2 regions of the Streptomyces sp. NPDC054786 genome follow, and region 1 is predicted to be linked to the other one. Evidence: riboswitches for the same ligand, from Rfam matches in the RefSeq annotation. Region 1 holds a riboswitch; the other holds the start of a gene.
The links. A riboswitch is a leader RNA that binds a small molecule or an ion and turns the genes downstream of it on or off. The one in region 1 is predicted to bind glycine.

Region 2: linked by a shared signal. The riboswitch ahead of gcvT (glycine cleavage system aminomethyltransferase GcvT) and the one ahead of gcvP (aminomethyl-transferring glycine dehydrogenase) in region 1 are both predicted to bind glycine.

Annotation. Positions count from the first base shown of each region.
Region 1 covers NZ_JBSHAW010000045.1:61,861-69,078, reverse strand. The annotation lists gene ACWGI6_RS31310 (bifunctional nuclease family protein) at 1-220, shown strand, start outside; gene ACWGI6_RS31305 (MerR family transcriptional regulator) at 408-1,013, shown strand; gene ACWGI6_RS31300 (DNA polymerase IV) at 1,080-2,537, shown strand; gene ACWGI6_RS31295 (PRC-barrel domain-containing protein) at 2,441-2,830, opposite strand; glycine riboswitch at 2,945-3,042, shown strand; glycine riboswitch at 3,043-3,167, shown strand; gene gcvP (aminomethyl-transferring glycine dehydrogenase) at 3,229-6,114, shown strand; gene ACWGI6_RS31285 (DUF5999 family protein) at 6,198-6,392, opposite strand; gene ACWGI6_RS31280 (hypothetical protein) at 6,730-7,218, opposite strand, start outside.
Region 2 covers NZ_JBSHAW010000044.1:439-7,656, forward strand. The annotation lists gene gcvH (glycine cleavage system protein GcvH) at 1-164, opposite strand, end outside; gene gcvT (glycine cleavage system aminomethyltransferase GcvT) at 292-1,419, opposite strand; glycine riboswitch at 1,454-1,571, opposite strand; glycine riboswitch at 1,572-1,667, opposite strand; gene ACWGI6_RS30675 (AAA family ATPase) at 1,927-2,613, shown strand; gene ACWGI6_RS30680 (enhanced serine sensitivity protein SseB) at 2,706-3,503, shown strand; gene ACWGI6_RS30685 (enhanced serine sensitivity protein SseB C-terminal domain-containing protein) at 3,565-4,365, shown strand; gene ACWGI6_RS30690 (ABC transporter permease) at 4,772-5,770, shown strand; gene ACWGI6_RS30695 (ABC transporter substrate-binding protein) at 5,888-7,218, shown strand, end outside.

The DNA.
Region 1 (7,218 bases):
CTATGCCGAACTTGTCTTCGCGAGCGGGGTCGAGGTCAGTGCGCGTCCGTCCGACGCGATAGCGCTGGCTTTGCGCACCGGAACGCCGATCTTCGGTACCGACGGTGTGCTGGACGACGCGGGGATCGCCATCCCGGACGAGCAGGAGGACGAGGTGGAGAAGTTCCGCGAGTTCCTCGACCAGATCTCGCCCGAGGACTTCGGGACCAACAGTCAGTAATACCGGCCAGGCGAACCGCCTGTTTCCGGCCAAACAATGAGGCCTTCCCCGTGCGAGGTCACGAGAAACCACTCGTAGGGTGATTATCACTCGGCGTGGCGAGCGCGGCGATCGTTGACGCACCCCGAGTGACTGCATACCGTCGATGTGGCAGGTCCCGTCCGGGACGTGGAGGACGGAGGGCGGCGTGGCAATCACCGGCGACGGTATGGCGGCGGAAGGGGCGTTGCCGCTCCACTCGGGCGCGGCAGCAGACCCTGCCCCGGCATCGGCCGCGGCGGTGTCGGGGGACTGCGAGGCGCAGAACATCGGCTATCGCGGCCCGACCGCCTGTGCGGCAGCGGGCATCACCTATCGGCAGCTCGACTACTGGGCGCGCACGGGCCTGGTGGAGCCGAGCATCCGGCCGGCGTACGGCTCCGGCACCCAGCGGCTCTACAGCTTCCGGGACGTCGTGGTCCTGAAGATCGTCAAGCGGCTGCTGGACACCGGGGTGTCGCTGCAGAACATCCGCACCGCCGTCCAGCATCTGCGTTCGCGCGGGCTGGCGGATCTGACGCGGATGACGCTGATGAGCGACGGCGCGACGGTCTACGAGTGCACCTCGCCCGACCAGGTCGTGGATCTGCTCCAGGGCGGCCAGGGCGTCTTCGGGATCGCTGTGGGTGTGGTGTGGCGCGACGTGGAGAGCGTGCTGTCACAGCTCCACGGGGAGCGTGTGGACACCGGCGAGACCCTGGTCGGGAAGAACCCGCACGACGAGTTGGCGCGGCGGCGCAACCGGGCGGGCTGAGTCCCTGAGGGCATCACCGGCCCGGCATCGGGCCGATTGTCAGTGGCATGGGGCAGCATCGGACATGTGAGACCCGCGCCGACGATTCTGCATCTCGACATGGATGCGTTCTTCGCGGCCGCCGAGCAGGCGGCCAAGCCGAGCCTCCGCGGCAAGCCCGTGGTGGTCGGCGGGATCGGCGTGCGCGGGGTGGTCTCCACGGCGTCGTACGAAGCCCGGGTGTTCGGTATCCGCTCAGCGATGCCCACGGCCCAGGCGCGCCGGCTGTGCCCCAACGCCGCTTATCTCACCCCGCGCTTCACGTTGTACCGCCAGGTGAGTGAGACGGTGATGGAGCTGCTGCACGCGCTGTCGCCGCTGGTGGAGCCGCTGAGCCTGGATGAGGCGTTCGTCGACCTGGAAGCGGGCGGGGTGCCGCCCGAGACGGCCGCCACGCGGGTCGTGGGGGAGCAGCTGCGCCGAGACATCCACTCCGCCACGGGTCTGACCGGCTCGGTGGGGCTGGCCGGCGCCAAGATGCTGGCGAAGATCGCTTCGGAGGCGGCCAAGCCGGACGGTCTGGTGGTCATCGAGCCCGGTACCGAGCGGGAGATGCTGGGCCCGATGACGGTGCGGACGCTGCCCGGGGTGGGGCCCGCGACGGCCGAGACGCTGCGCCGGGCCGGGATCCACACCATCGCGGAGACCGCGGAGGCCGGCGAGGCCGAGCTGGTGCGGCTGCTGGGCAAGGCGCACGGAGCCGGGCTGTATGCCATGGCGCTGGGCCAGGACGACCGGCCGGTGGTGGCCGAGCGGGATGCGAAGTCCATCTCGGTCGAGGACACCTTCGAGGTCGATCTGACCGACCGGACGCGGGTGCGGAGCGAGGTGCTGCGGCTGGCCGACCGCTGCGTACAGCGGCTGCGGGCCGCCGGGCGCTCCGGGCGGACGGTGGTCATCAAGGTGCGCAACTACGACTTCTCGACGCTGACCCGCTCCGAGACGCTCCGTGGGCCCACCGACGATCCGGCGGTGATACGGGAGGCCGCTGCGCGGCTGCTGGAGACGGTGGACACCACCGGCGGGGTCCGGCTGCTGGGTGTGGGGGTCAGCGGACTGGCCGACTTCACACAGGAGGATCTGTTCGCCCAGCTGGCGACGGAGCGGGAGGCGGAGGAGACTGCGAGAGCAGCGGCGGAGCCGTCCGGTGGCGAGACGGCGCCGCACGAGCCCGAGGAGGAGCGGCCGCGGCGCTGGCATCCGGGACTGGACGTGGTGCACGACGCATACGGCGCCGGCTGGGTGCAGGGCAGTGGGGTGGGGAGAGTGACCGTACGCTTCGAAACGCCATGGTCCGCACCGGGAAGGGTGCGGACCTTTGCTGTCGAGGATCCGGCACTGCGGCCCGGGGAGCCCCTCCCGTTGGTGGGCGGGGGGCCGGCGGACGGTCAGTCGTCCGAGCCGGCGATCTTGCCGAAGTCCTGGTCACCGGAGCCGGGGGAGGACACCGGATCGGAGGTCGGGGAGGAGATATCCAGTCGGTAGTGGTGATAGAGCTGAAGTTCCTGCTCAGGGGAGAGATGACGGCCGACGCCGAAGTCCGGCGCGTCCTTGATCAACTTGCGGTCGTAGGGAATGTGCAGTCCCTCACCGACCATCTTGCTGGGTTCGAGGGGGACGAACGCGTCCCGGCTGAAGAGTCCGGTGCGCACGGCCGCCCACTCCGGTTCCCCCGTCGCGTCGTCGAGATAGACCTCGTCGATCGTGCCTATTTTGGCGCCGTTGCGGTCGAACGCTTTGCGGCCGATCAGGCTCCGGGGATCGATATCGGTTTGCACGGTCCCTCCAATTGGTCGCAACTGCCCTCTGACAACTACCAAACGGCACATTTCATGCCCTGGCCACTCGAAGGATCCTTCGAGTGCCGCGCTGGTAGGCTGGCCCATGGCCGCAAACCCCGTGCGGGAGAGTCCTTTGTCGTTCGCGACCAGGGCGCCGAAGGAGCAAATCCTCCCCGGAATCTCTCAGGCACACGTACCGCATGGGCGAGGTCACTCTGGAAAGCAGGGCGGGCCACGGAAGGTACAGTCCGGGACCCCTCCTCACCGACGGTGAAAGCCGGGCCGCCTCGGGCGGGCCGGTGAAGCTCTCAGGTTAGATGACAGAGGGGGAGGCCGTCCGGGCACCCGCGCCGTGGTGCCCCTCGTAGGTCGCACCGACCAGGAGGCCCCCGCAGATGACCACCAATCGCATCTCCTTGACCGAGCTGGAACGCGGCACCCCCTTCGAGCACCGGCACATCGGTCCCGACCACGAGGCGCAGGCGAAGATGCTCGCGCACGTCGGATTCGGATCGCTGGACGAGCTCACCGCCACCGCCGTCCCCGATGTGATCAAGAGTGCGGAAGCGCTCGGCCTGCCGCAGGCCCGTACCGAGGCCGAGGTGCTCCAGGAGCTGCACGGCCTCGCGGACCGTAACCAGGTGCTGGCGTCCATGATCGGACTCGGCTACTACGGCACGTTCACCCCCCCGGTGATCCTGCGCAACGTCATGGAGAACCCGGCCTGGTACACGGCGTACACCCCCTACCAGCCGGAGATCTCGCAGGGCCGCCTCGAGGCGCTGCTCAACTTCCAGACGATGGTCGCCGACCTGACCGGACTGCCCACTTCCGGTGCCTCCCTGCTGGACGAGGGCACCGCAGCCGCCGAGGCGATGGCGCTCTCCCGCCGGGTCGGCAAGGTCAAGCAGGGCGTCTTCCTGATCGATGCCGACTGTCTGCCGCAGACCATCGCCGTGATCCAGACCCGTGCGGAGCCGACCGGCGTCGAGGTCGTGGTCGCCGACCTGTCCGACGGCATTCCGGCCGAGATCGCCGAGCGCGGTGTGTTCGGTGTGCTGCTGCAGTACCCGGGCGCCTCCGGTGCGGTCAGCGACCCGCGCGCCGTCATCGAGCAGGCCCACGAGCTGGGCGCGATCGTCACCGTCGCCGCCGACCTGCTCGCCCTGACGCTGCTGACCTCGCCCGGTGAGCTCGGCGCGGACATCGCCGTCGGCACCACCCAGCGCTTCGGCGTCCCGATGGGCTTCGGCGGACCGCACGCCGGGTTCATGGCCGTACGCGACCAGTTCGCCCGCAGCCTGCCCGGGCGTCTGGTGGGCGTCTCGGTCGACGCCGACGGCAACAAGGCCTACCGCCTCGCGCTGCAGACCCGCGAGCAGCACATCCGCCGGGAGAAGGCCACCAGCAACATCTGCACCGCGCAGGTGCTGCTCGCCGTCATGGCCGGTATGTACGCGGTGTACCACGGTCCCGAGGGCCTGCGGACCATTGCCCGGCGCACCCACCGCTACGCCGCGGTCCTCGCCGAGGGCCTGCGGGCCGGCGGCGTGGAGATCGTGCACGGCGCGTACTTCGACACGCTGACCGCGCGGGTGCCCGGCCGAGCCGCCGAGGTCGTCGCCGCCGCCCGCGAGGCCGGTGTCAACCTCCGGCAGGTCGACGCCGATCTGGTCGGCATCGCCTGCGACGAGACCACCGGACGCGCGCAGCTGGCCGGCGTCTGGGGCGCCTTCGGTGTGCACGGCGACGTCGAGCAGCTGGACGCGGCCGCCGACGAAACGCTGCCGCAGGCTCTGCTGCGCGGCGACGACTACCTCGCCCACCCGGTCTTCCACCAGTACCGCTCCGAGACCGCGATGCTGCGCTACCTGCGCACCCTCGCGGACAAGGACTACGCGCTGGACCGCGGCATGATCCCGCTCGGCTCCTGCACGATGAAGCTGAACGCGACCACCGAGATGGAGCCGGTCACCTGGCCCGCGTTCGGCCAGCTGCACCCGTTCGCGCCGGCCGCCCAGGCCCAGGGCTACCTCACGCTGATCCAGGAGCTGGAGGAGCGACTGGCCACGGTCACCGGCTATGACAAGGTCTCCATCCAGCCCAACGCCGGATCGCAGGGCGAGCTGGCCGGTCTGCTGGCGGTGCGTGCCTACCACCGCGCCAACGGCGACGAGCAGCGCACCGTCTGTCTGATCCCGTCCTCCGCGCACGGCACCAACGCCGCCAGCGCGGTGATGGCCGGAATGAAGGTCGTCGTCGTCAAGACCGGTGAGGACGGCGAGGTCGACGCCGACGATCTGCACGCCAAGATCGAGAAGCACCGTGACGAGCTCGCGGTCCTGATGGTCACCTACCCCTCCACACACGGCGTGTTCGAGGAGCACATCACCCAGATCTGCGCGGCGGTGCACGACGCCGGCGGCCAGGTCTACGTCGACGGCGCGAACCTCAATGCGCTGGTCGGCATCGCCGAGCCCGGCAAGTTCGGCGGCGATGTCTCGCACCTCAACCTGCACAAGACGTTCTGCATCCCGCACGGCGGCGGTGGCCCGGGCGTCGGTCCGGTCGGCGTACGCGCCCACCTGGCGCCGTACCTGCCCAACCACCCGCTGCAGCCCGCTGCGGGCCCCGAGACGGGCGTGGGACCGATCTCCGCGGCGCCCTGGGGCTCGGCCGGCATCCTGCCGATCTCCTGGGCGTACGTCCGCCTGATGGGCGGCGAGGGCCTCAAGCGCGCCACCCAGGTAGCGGTGCTGAGCGCCAACTACATCGCCAAGCGCCTGGAGCCGCACTACCCGGTGCTCTACACGGGCCCCGGCGGCCTGGTCGCCCACGAGTGCATCATCGACGTCCGGCCGCTGACCAAGGCGACCGGTGTGAGCATCGACGACGTCGCCAAGCGGCTCATCGACTACGGCTTCCACGCGCCGACGATGTCCTTCCCCGTGGCCGGCACGCTGATGATCGAGCCGACCGAGAGCGAGGACCTCGGCGAGCTGGACCGGTTCTGCGACGCGATGATCGCCATCCGCGCGGAGATCGAGAAGGTCGGCTCGGGGGAGTGGGACAAGGACGACAACCCGCTGCGCAACGCCCCGCACACGGCGGCCGCGCTCGGTGGCGACTGGTCGCACCCGTACACCCGTGAGGAAGCCGTCTTCCCGGCCGGTGTCGAGGCCTCGGAGAAGTACTGGCCGCCGGTGCGCCGCATCGACGGTGCCTTCGGCGACCGTAACCTCGTCTGCTCCTGCCCGCCTCTGGACGAGTACGACAACTGAGGTACGGCAACGGCGTCACCGCAACATTCAAGGGCCCTCGGCAGATCTGCCGGGGGCCCTGTGGTTCGTGCCGCTCTCGCGGGTCAGGCGGCGGCGATGGCGCGAGCGCGGTGCGGGGCGATGACCTGCCCGTCCGGCAGCAGCTCACCGGTGTCCTCGAAGAGCAGGACGCCGTTGCAGAGCAGGCTCCAGCCCTGCTCCGGGTGGTGCGCCACAGGGTGTGCGGCCTCCCGGTCGGTGGAGTTCGCAGACGGGCAGGGCGGTTGGTGCTGGCACATGGAAGTTGTCTTTCGCTGCGGTGTGGTGAACGTCGTTGTGCGGCTCGATGAGGTGTTCATGGCCGCTCCCCCGTTTCCTTCGGTCGGTCCCAGTGTTGCCCCACGGGCAGGATTCCGCAGGGATTTCGCAGCAGCGGTACTCACTCGGTATGGACGCGTCACCCATGCGGGCGGTTGCTCCCAATTGCACTCCTCCCCAAGAGGATTGGGAGAGGTATCCGCGGGCTAGCCCGCGTGGGTGAGTACGACAGAGCGCCCCGCGGCCGGAAGGGCCGCGGGGCATGCTCGTGCGGGGGCGGAGGCCGGTGTCCGCGGGCAGCGGGGCCGGCGCGCCGGTTCAGGCGGGTTCGGCGAGCAGCGGGGTGGCGGGCGTGAGGCGCCGGGTGAGCCGGGGGAGCAGGTCGGCGATGGGCTGCGGACGGTGCGCGGCGATCCCCGGCGGGGCGGGCGCCAGCGGAACCAGCAGGTCACCGGGCGCGGGCAGCCCTTCGGCGCCGTCGGAGGCGATGTCGTGATGCAGCCACAGGGTGAGCATGTACAGCTCGGGAACGGACAGCAGTCGTGGCTGGTAGGGCGTGGCGAGCGACTCGGCCTGCGCCAGAGCCTGCTCGGTCGCGGCGACATAGGGGCCGCCGCAGAACCGCGCGAAGGTCCAGCCGTCCGCGGTGAGCATCGCCTCGGCGGTCGCCACGGCACGCTCCCCGCCGCGGACCAGGAAGCGCCAGCCCGCCAGTCGGGTCTGCGGCATACCGCCGGCCCGGCTGACGTCGTCCCAGACGTGGACGGGCAGCGGGTGGTCGGGGCTGAGCGGACCCTGATGGGCGCG
Region 2 (7,218 bases), on a different contig from region 1:
TCGCCCGCCGCGACCGTGGTACCGACCTCAGGGAGCTGCACGTAGACGACGTCGCCGAGCGCGTTGGCCGCGTGCTCGGTGATGCCGACCGTCGAGACGCCTTCCTCGGCGCCCGACAGCCACTCGTGCTCCTTGCTGTAGCGCAGCTGCTGGGGGTTGCTCATGACTCGATTCTCCTGTACGCGAGGGTGTGATCGTGAAGGGGGTCGCCCCCTGGCGCAGCCAAGGGGAGGGTCTTGCACAGTGAGACGCACGGGCGCACCGCTGCCCGCGTCCGCCGCGCGTGAACCGTTACTTCTGCCGCTTGTAGAACGGCAGAGCGGTGACCTCGTACGGCTCATGGCTTCCACGGATGTCCACGCAGACACCCTCGGTGCCCGGTGTGGCGTAGGCGGCGTCGACGTAGGCGATCGCGACCGGCTTGCCGAGGGTGGGGGAGGGGGCCCCGGAGGTGACCTCGCCGATGACCGTGCCGTCGGCCGTGACGACCGGGTATCCGGCGCGCGGGATCCGGCGGCCCTCGGCGATCAGACCGACCAGCTTGCGCGGCGGCTGGGTCTCGGCGCGCTCGGCGGCCGCCGCCAGCGCGTCGCGGCCCACGAAGTCACCGCCGTTGGAGGTCTTCTCGAACTTCACGACCCGGCCCAGGCCCGCGTCGAACGGCGTGGTCGAGGTGGTCAGCTCATGCCCGTACAGCGGCATGCCCGCCTCCAGGCGCAGGGTGTCCCGGCAGGACAGGCCGCAGGGCACCAGACCGGCGTCCTTGCCGGCCTCGGTCAGCGCCTCCCAGAGGGCGACCGCGTCGGCGGGCCGGACGAACAGCTCGAAGCCGTCCTCACCGGTGTATCCGGTGCGGGCGATCAGCGCCTCGACACCGGCGACGGTGCCGGGCAGACCCGCGTAGTACTTGAGGCCGTCCAGATCGGCGTCCGTCAGCGCCTTGAGGATGCCGGGGGACTCCGGGCCCTGCACCGCGAGCAGTGCGTAGGCGTCGCGGTCGTCGCGGATCGCGGCGTCGAAACCGCCCGCCCGCGCGGTCAGCGCGTCCAGCACCACCTGGGCGTTGGAGGCATTGGCGACGACCATGTACTCCTGGTCGGCGAGGCGGTAGACGATCAGGTCGTCGAGGATGCCGCCCTCGGCCTCGCAGATCATGGTGTAGCGGGCGCGGCCGGTCTTCACCCCGCCGATGTTGCCGACCAGCGCATAGTCGAGGAGATCGGCGGCCCGCGGGCCGGTGACGGTGATCTCGCCCATGTGGGAGAGGTCGAAGAGGCCGGCGCGGGTGCGGACGGCGACATGTTCGTCGCGCTCGCTGCTGTAGCGGAGCGGCATGTCCCAGCCGGCGAAGTCGGTCATGGTGGCGCCGAGCGCGCGATGGGTGGCATCCAGCGCGGTGCGGCGGGGGGCATCAGTCATGGGTTCTGGGCTCCCAGGCATGGGTGACAAGACGGTCTCCCCATCTGTCATCGGAACCTGAGAGGTTCACCGGGATCCCGCGAACGGACCCGGTTTGCACCTTGGGTGGAGCCGCCCCGTCAACCTGGCAGTGGCTCGCTTTTCAGATCTGCCTCGCCCGCGCGGTATAGGGGCCTGAGAGATTCAAGGGAGGACTTGCTCCTTCGGCGCCCCGCCTTGGCGGCCGGGGACTCTCCCGCACGGGTTCAAGCGGCCGGTATGGAGTTGGCGGTGCACGGCTGAGCTGAGATGTGCACGTGGCGGCCACATCATTGCACGGGATCGCCGGATACAGGAGCCCTGGTCGGCGCCCCGCCCATGACGTGGGCAGATCGAACAATCGCCTTGATGGGCATTACCTTTTCTTGACACTCTGCGGGTAGGGGACGGGCTCGAACCGGAGCAGAACCGGACGGGGAGGACGATCGCGTGCACAGCGAAGCGGCATTCGGGGCCACTTCAGGGGTCGTGCCGTCGGCTGTCGTGCCGGCGGTGCCGCCCGTCGCCGTGTCCCGGACCGGCCGGACGCCGCGGTCCGTCGTCCGGCCGGGCCGCGGTGCCGAGATCGTGGACCTCCGGGGCGCGGGACGCGCGAGGAACGCCGCCGAGCTGCGGTTTCCGGCCGGCGACCTGGTGGTGGTCTCGGGCCTGCCGGGCAGCGGCAAGAGCACCCTCATGCATCGGGTCGTGCCGCCGCTGGACGCACACGGCGCCGCGGTGCACCGCATCGATTCGCAGGACGTACGCGAGCGCTGGGAGCACGGCAGACTGCGCCGGCTGCCGTACGCCCTCTACCGCCCGCTGGTCCGGGCCGCCCACTATCTGACGCTGGGCCGTGTGCTGCGCTCCGGCGACAGCGTGGTGGTGCACGACTGCGGCACCCTCGCGTGGGTGCGTGGCTGGATCGCGCGGTCGGCGGTGCGCGGCGGCCGTGGGCTGCATCTGGTGCTGCTCGATGTGTCGCCCGAGGCGGCGCGGTCCGGCCAGGAGGCGCGGGGGCGCGGGGTGTCGGGGTACGCCTTCGCGCGGCACCGCAGGGCGGTGGGCCGGCTGGTCGGCGCGGCGGAGTCGGCCCGGCTGCCGAAGGGGTTCGGCTCGGCCGTGCTCCTCGACCGGCGGGCGGCGAGCGCCCTGGAGACGGTCGGCTTCGGCTGAGCGGACGGGCACCCCGCCCCGCAGGTCCCGCCGCACGCCTTCTCGTCTAGGGTCTTTGGCCAGATGGCGCGGTTGGGAACGGGTGGATACAGATGACATTTGCGGAGCAGGGGATACCCCAGCTGGCGTGGCCGGCGAATGAGCTCGAAGAGGTGCTGGCCGCTTCGGTCGGGCACCCGGGCGCCGGTGGCCGGATCGTCGAGGTACTGGGCCGGAGCCGGGTGTGGGTGCCGCTGCCCAACGGCGGCGGCCCGGAGAGCGCGGGCCCCGGCGCCCGCGGCCTCGATCTGCCCACCGTCGAGTTCGACGGTGCGGCCTATGTCCCGGTCTACAGCTCCGAGCAGGAGTTCCTGCGGGTGGTCGGCGCACACATGCCCTTCACCGTCGCCCCGGCCCGGGAGTTCGCCCGCGGGCTGCCGCCGCACATCGGCATGGCGGTCAACCCCGACGGCATGATCGGCGTCCCGCTGCCGCCGCCCGCGGTGGCCGAACTGTGCCGGGAGGGGCGCCATGAGTTGGCCGGTCTGCCCAGCGGTGGCCGGGTGCGGCTCTTCGAGCCGGACTGGCAGGACGAGCCGGTGGACTTCCTGGCCGCCGCCGGACTGGAGTTCTCCGCCGCCGGAATTGTCCTGACTGCCCGGCGTGCCCTGGCAAGTGTCGAGGGCGACACGCCCGCGCTCTTCGTCGGTGTGCAGATCGGGACGGACGCCTCGGCCCTGCACGACGGCACCGCCCGCGAGACGGTACTGTCAGCCCTCGGACGTGCGCTCGGCGCAGTACCGCTGCCCTGGTCCGTACAGCTCGTCATGCTCGACCTCGCCCAGGGCGACCCGGTCGCCGACTGGATGCTGGAGCGTGTGCGGCCCTTCTACTCTCGGGACCACTCGTAAGCTGGTTGGATGACGGGCGGGCGCACCCACACGTGCCCTGCTGACAGAAGGGACGGACCACGTGAGCGCGGGTGCGCATCAGGGGCCGGCGGCGGCCGGACAGCTGGAGCAGCTGCTCCAGCAGGTCTCGCCCGGCCGTTACGACGCCTATGAGGCACTGCTGCACGCGCTCGCCGCGAGCCAGGTCTGGATGCTGCTCTGGCACGGCCGGGCCGGTATGCCCGATGCGCAGTACGGAAACATGGAGGTCGAGGGCCTCGGTTATGCGCCGTGTGTGACCTCGGCGCCCGAGCTCGCCGCCTCCGGCTGGAACCGTGACCACGAGGTCGTCACCGGCCCGGAGATCGCCGCCGCGCTGTTCCCCGACCGCTGGGGCCTGTGGCTGAACCCGCATGCCCCCGGCGGTGGTGTCGGCATCCCGTGGCTGGATCTGCGCCGTGTCGCCGGTGGTCTGGACCGGCTGCCCGCCGGTCCGCTGCGGATCTCGGAGCCGGTCATCGACATCCCGCAGTTCTACGCGCTGCTCGCCCAGAACGCCCACCGGACGCCCGCCGTGCGGTCGCTGCGCCGGGCCTGGGTGCAGCCGGCGCTCGGTGCCCCTTATCTGGCGATCGGTCTGGATCTGTACGACACCGGCCAACAAGCGGTGGATTCGGCGCGGTTGATGATCCAGCAGTCGATCGGCGCGGTTCCGGACGGTCTGCCCGTCTCCACGGTCGCGATGAACGACGAGTACGACCCGGTCGGCATGTGGATGCGGGCCTCCGCGCGCCCCTTCTTCGACCGTGACGGCTACGCCCAGCCGCCGGGTCAGCCGGCCCCCGCACCGTCGTACGGCTACGGCTCCCCGCGCCCTTACTGACAGCGCGTCTCCGGCGCCCGGGAGTGCCGGCCGGGCGCCGGTCTTGTGGTGAATGCTCCCTGTATGCCCTGCGGTTGAGGCCCTCTCCTGCGGGTGATCGCTCCGCTGAGCCCGAACTGCTGTCCGTATAACGGAACGTCGTGGAGCACATCACAGTTGCGCATCCTTTCCCCGTCAGGGCTGGTGACTGATCGAGAAAGGGATGAAGACTCCGGAAACAACAGGGCCTCGGTCCTTTGTACGAGCGTCATCCCGTACGGCGTCGCGTGAGCCTCTGACTTCCATAGTGCGAACTTCCGCGATGCCCGCATGACTTGCACCGAACTTGCACCAGTGATGTGAACCAGGCCGCTGTCCGCGGCGCGCAGGGGCCGGCCACCGTCGGCCGAGAGGGGTCAAAGGCACTGTGACGGCACCGATCGAGACCACCGGGGCGGCTGCTGAGGCGCAGCCGGAAGCGGTGCTGAAGGGCGTCGAAGGAAAGCGGATCGAGGGGCGTTCGCTCGGTCAGATCGCATGGTTGCGCTTCCGGCGGGACAAGGTCGCGGTGGCCGGTGCCATCGTTGTCATCCTGCTCATCGCCATCGCCGCCCTCTCCCGTCCGATCCAGTCCCTGCTGGGGCTGGACCCGAACAGTCCCAACCAGTCGCTGATCGACCCCAACACCACGCTCCCCAAGGGCGATCTCGGTGGCATGAGCGCGGACCATCCCCTGGGCGTGGACCCGAAGTTCGGCCGTGATCTGCTCGCCCGGATCCTGGAGGGCTCCTGGGTGTCGCTGATCGTGGCGTTCGGCGCGACGCTGCTGTCGGTCGCCATCGGCACGGTTCTCGGTGTGATCGCCGGCTTCTACCGCGGGCGGGTGGACGCCGTCATCAGCCGGATGATGGATGTCTTCCTGGCCTTCCCGCTACTGCTGTTCGCCATCGCGATCTCCGCCTCGCTGCAGGGCGGTGCCTTCGGCCTGGAGGGCCTGCCGCTGCACATCTCGGTGCTGATCTTCGTGATCGGCTTCTTCAACTGGCCCTACATGGGGCGGATCGTGCGCGCGCAGACCCTGTCGCTGCGCGAGCGTGAATTCGTGGACGCAGCGCGCGGCATGGGCGCACGCGGGCCGTTCATCCTCTTCCGGGAGCTGCTGCCCAACCTGGTGGGGCCGATCATCGTCTACTCGACCCTGCTGATCCCCTCCAACATCCTCTTCGAGGCGGCGCTGAGCTTCCTGGGCGTCGGCATCCAACCGCCCCAGGCGTCCTGGGGCGGCATGCTCAACCAGGCGGTCAAGTACTACGAGGTCGATCCCCAGTACATGATCGTCCCCGGCCTCGCGATCTTCGTCACCGTGCTCGCGTTCAACCTGCTCGGTGACGGACTGAGGGACGCGCTGGACCCGCGCAGCCGCTGACGGCTGTACCGGGCGCCCGCTCAGACGCCCCAACTGCGTTACTGCATTTCCGCGTTACTGCTTTTCCGCATTTTGAGGTTTGACGTTTCTCGACGAACGAAGGGGACACCGACCATCATGCGAAGGTCAGTTCCGGTCGCGGCTGTCGCGGCCATCACCAGTGCGGGCCTTTTGCTGGCCGGCTGCAGCGGGGGCAAGGGCTCCTCGGAGGGCTCGGGCAAGGCGAACGCCGCCACCAAGGGCGTCGTCAACGCCTCGGACGCGAAGGGCGGCACGGTCACCTACGCGATGAGCGACGCCCCCGAGTCGTTCGACCCGGGCAACACGTACTACGCCTTCATCTACAACTTCAGCCGGCTCTACGCGCGCCCGCTCACCACCTTCAAGCCGGGCCCCGGCACCAAGGGCAACGAGCTGACCCCGGACCTCGCCGAGTCGATGGGCAAGCCCAGCGACGGGGGCAAGACCTGGACGTACAAGCTCCGCAAGGGCGTCAAGTACGACGACGGCTCCGAGGTCACCTCGCAGGACGTCAAGTACGCCGTCGAGCGCAGCAACTTCGCGCGTGACACCCTCTCGCTGGGCCCGAACTACTTCCAGCAGTTCCTCAAGGACAACGACGGCGGCTACAAGGGTCCCTACAAGGACAAGAGCAAGGCCGGTCTGAAGTCCATCGAGACCCCGGACGCCCAGACGATCGTCTTCCACCTCAAGAGGCCGTTCGCCGAGTTCGACTACCTGGTGAGCGCCCCGCAGACCGCCCCGGTCCCGCAGGCCAAGGACAAGGGCGCGGACTACACCAAGTCCGTGCTGTCCACCGGCTCGTACAAGTTCGAGAGCTACGAAGAGGGCAAGAAGCTCACCCTGGTCCGCAACCCGCAGTGGTCCGCGAAGACGGACCCGCTGCGCAAGCAGCTTCCGGACAAGATCGTCCTGAACCTGAAGGTCGCCCAGTCGACCATCGACAAGGACCTCCAGTCCGGTAACACCCTGGTGGACCTGGCCGGCCGTGGTGTCGACGGGCAGACGCAGGCCCAGCTCCTGACGGACTCCAAGGAGAAGGGCAACACCGACAACACTCTTGGCCAGCGCCTGGTCTACACGGCGCTGAACACCAAGGTGAAGCCGTTCGACAACATCGAGTGCCGCAAGGCCGTCGAGTACGCCATCGACAAGAAGGCCGTACAGACCTCGCTCGGCGGCCCGATCCGCGGTGAGCTGGCCTCCACGGTCCTGCCGACCGACATCGACGGCTACCAGAAGTACGACCAGTACCCGCAGAAGTACGACGGCGACAAGCTGGACCTGACCGAGGCCAAGAAGCACTGGGCCAAGTGCGGCGCCGGCAAGACCACGACCACGATCCTGGCCCGCAACGACCGCCAGGACGAGGTCGACGCGGCCACCTCGATCATCGACTCGCTGAAGAAGATCGGCGTCACCGCCAA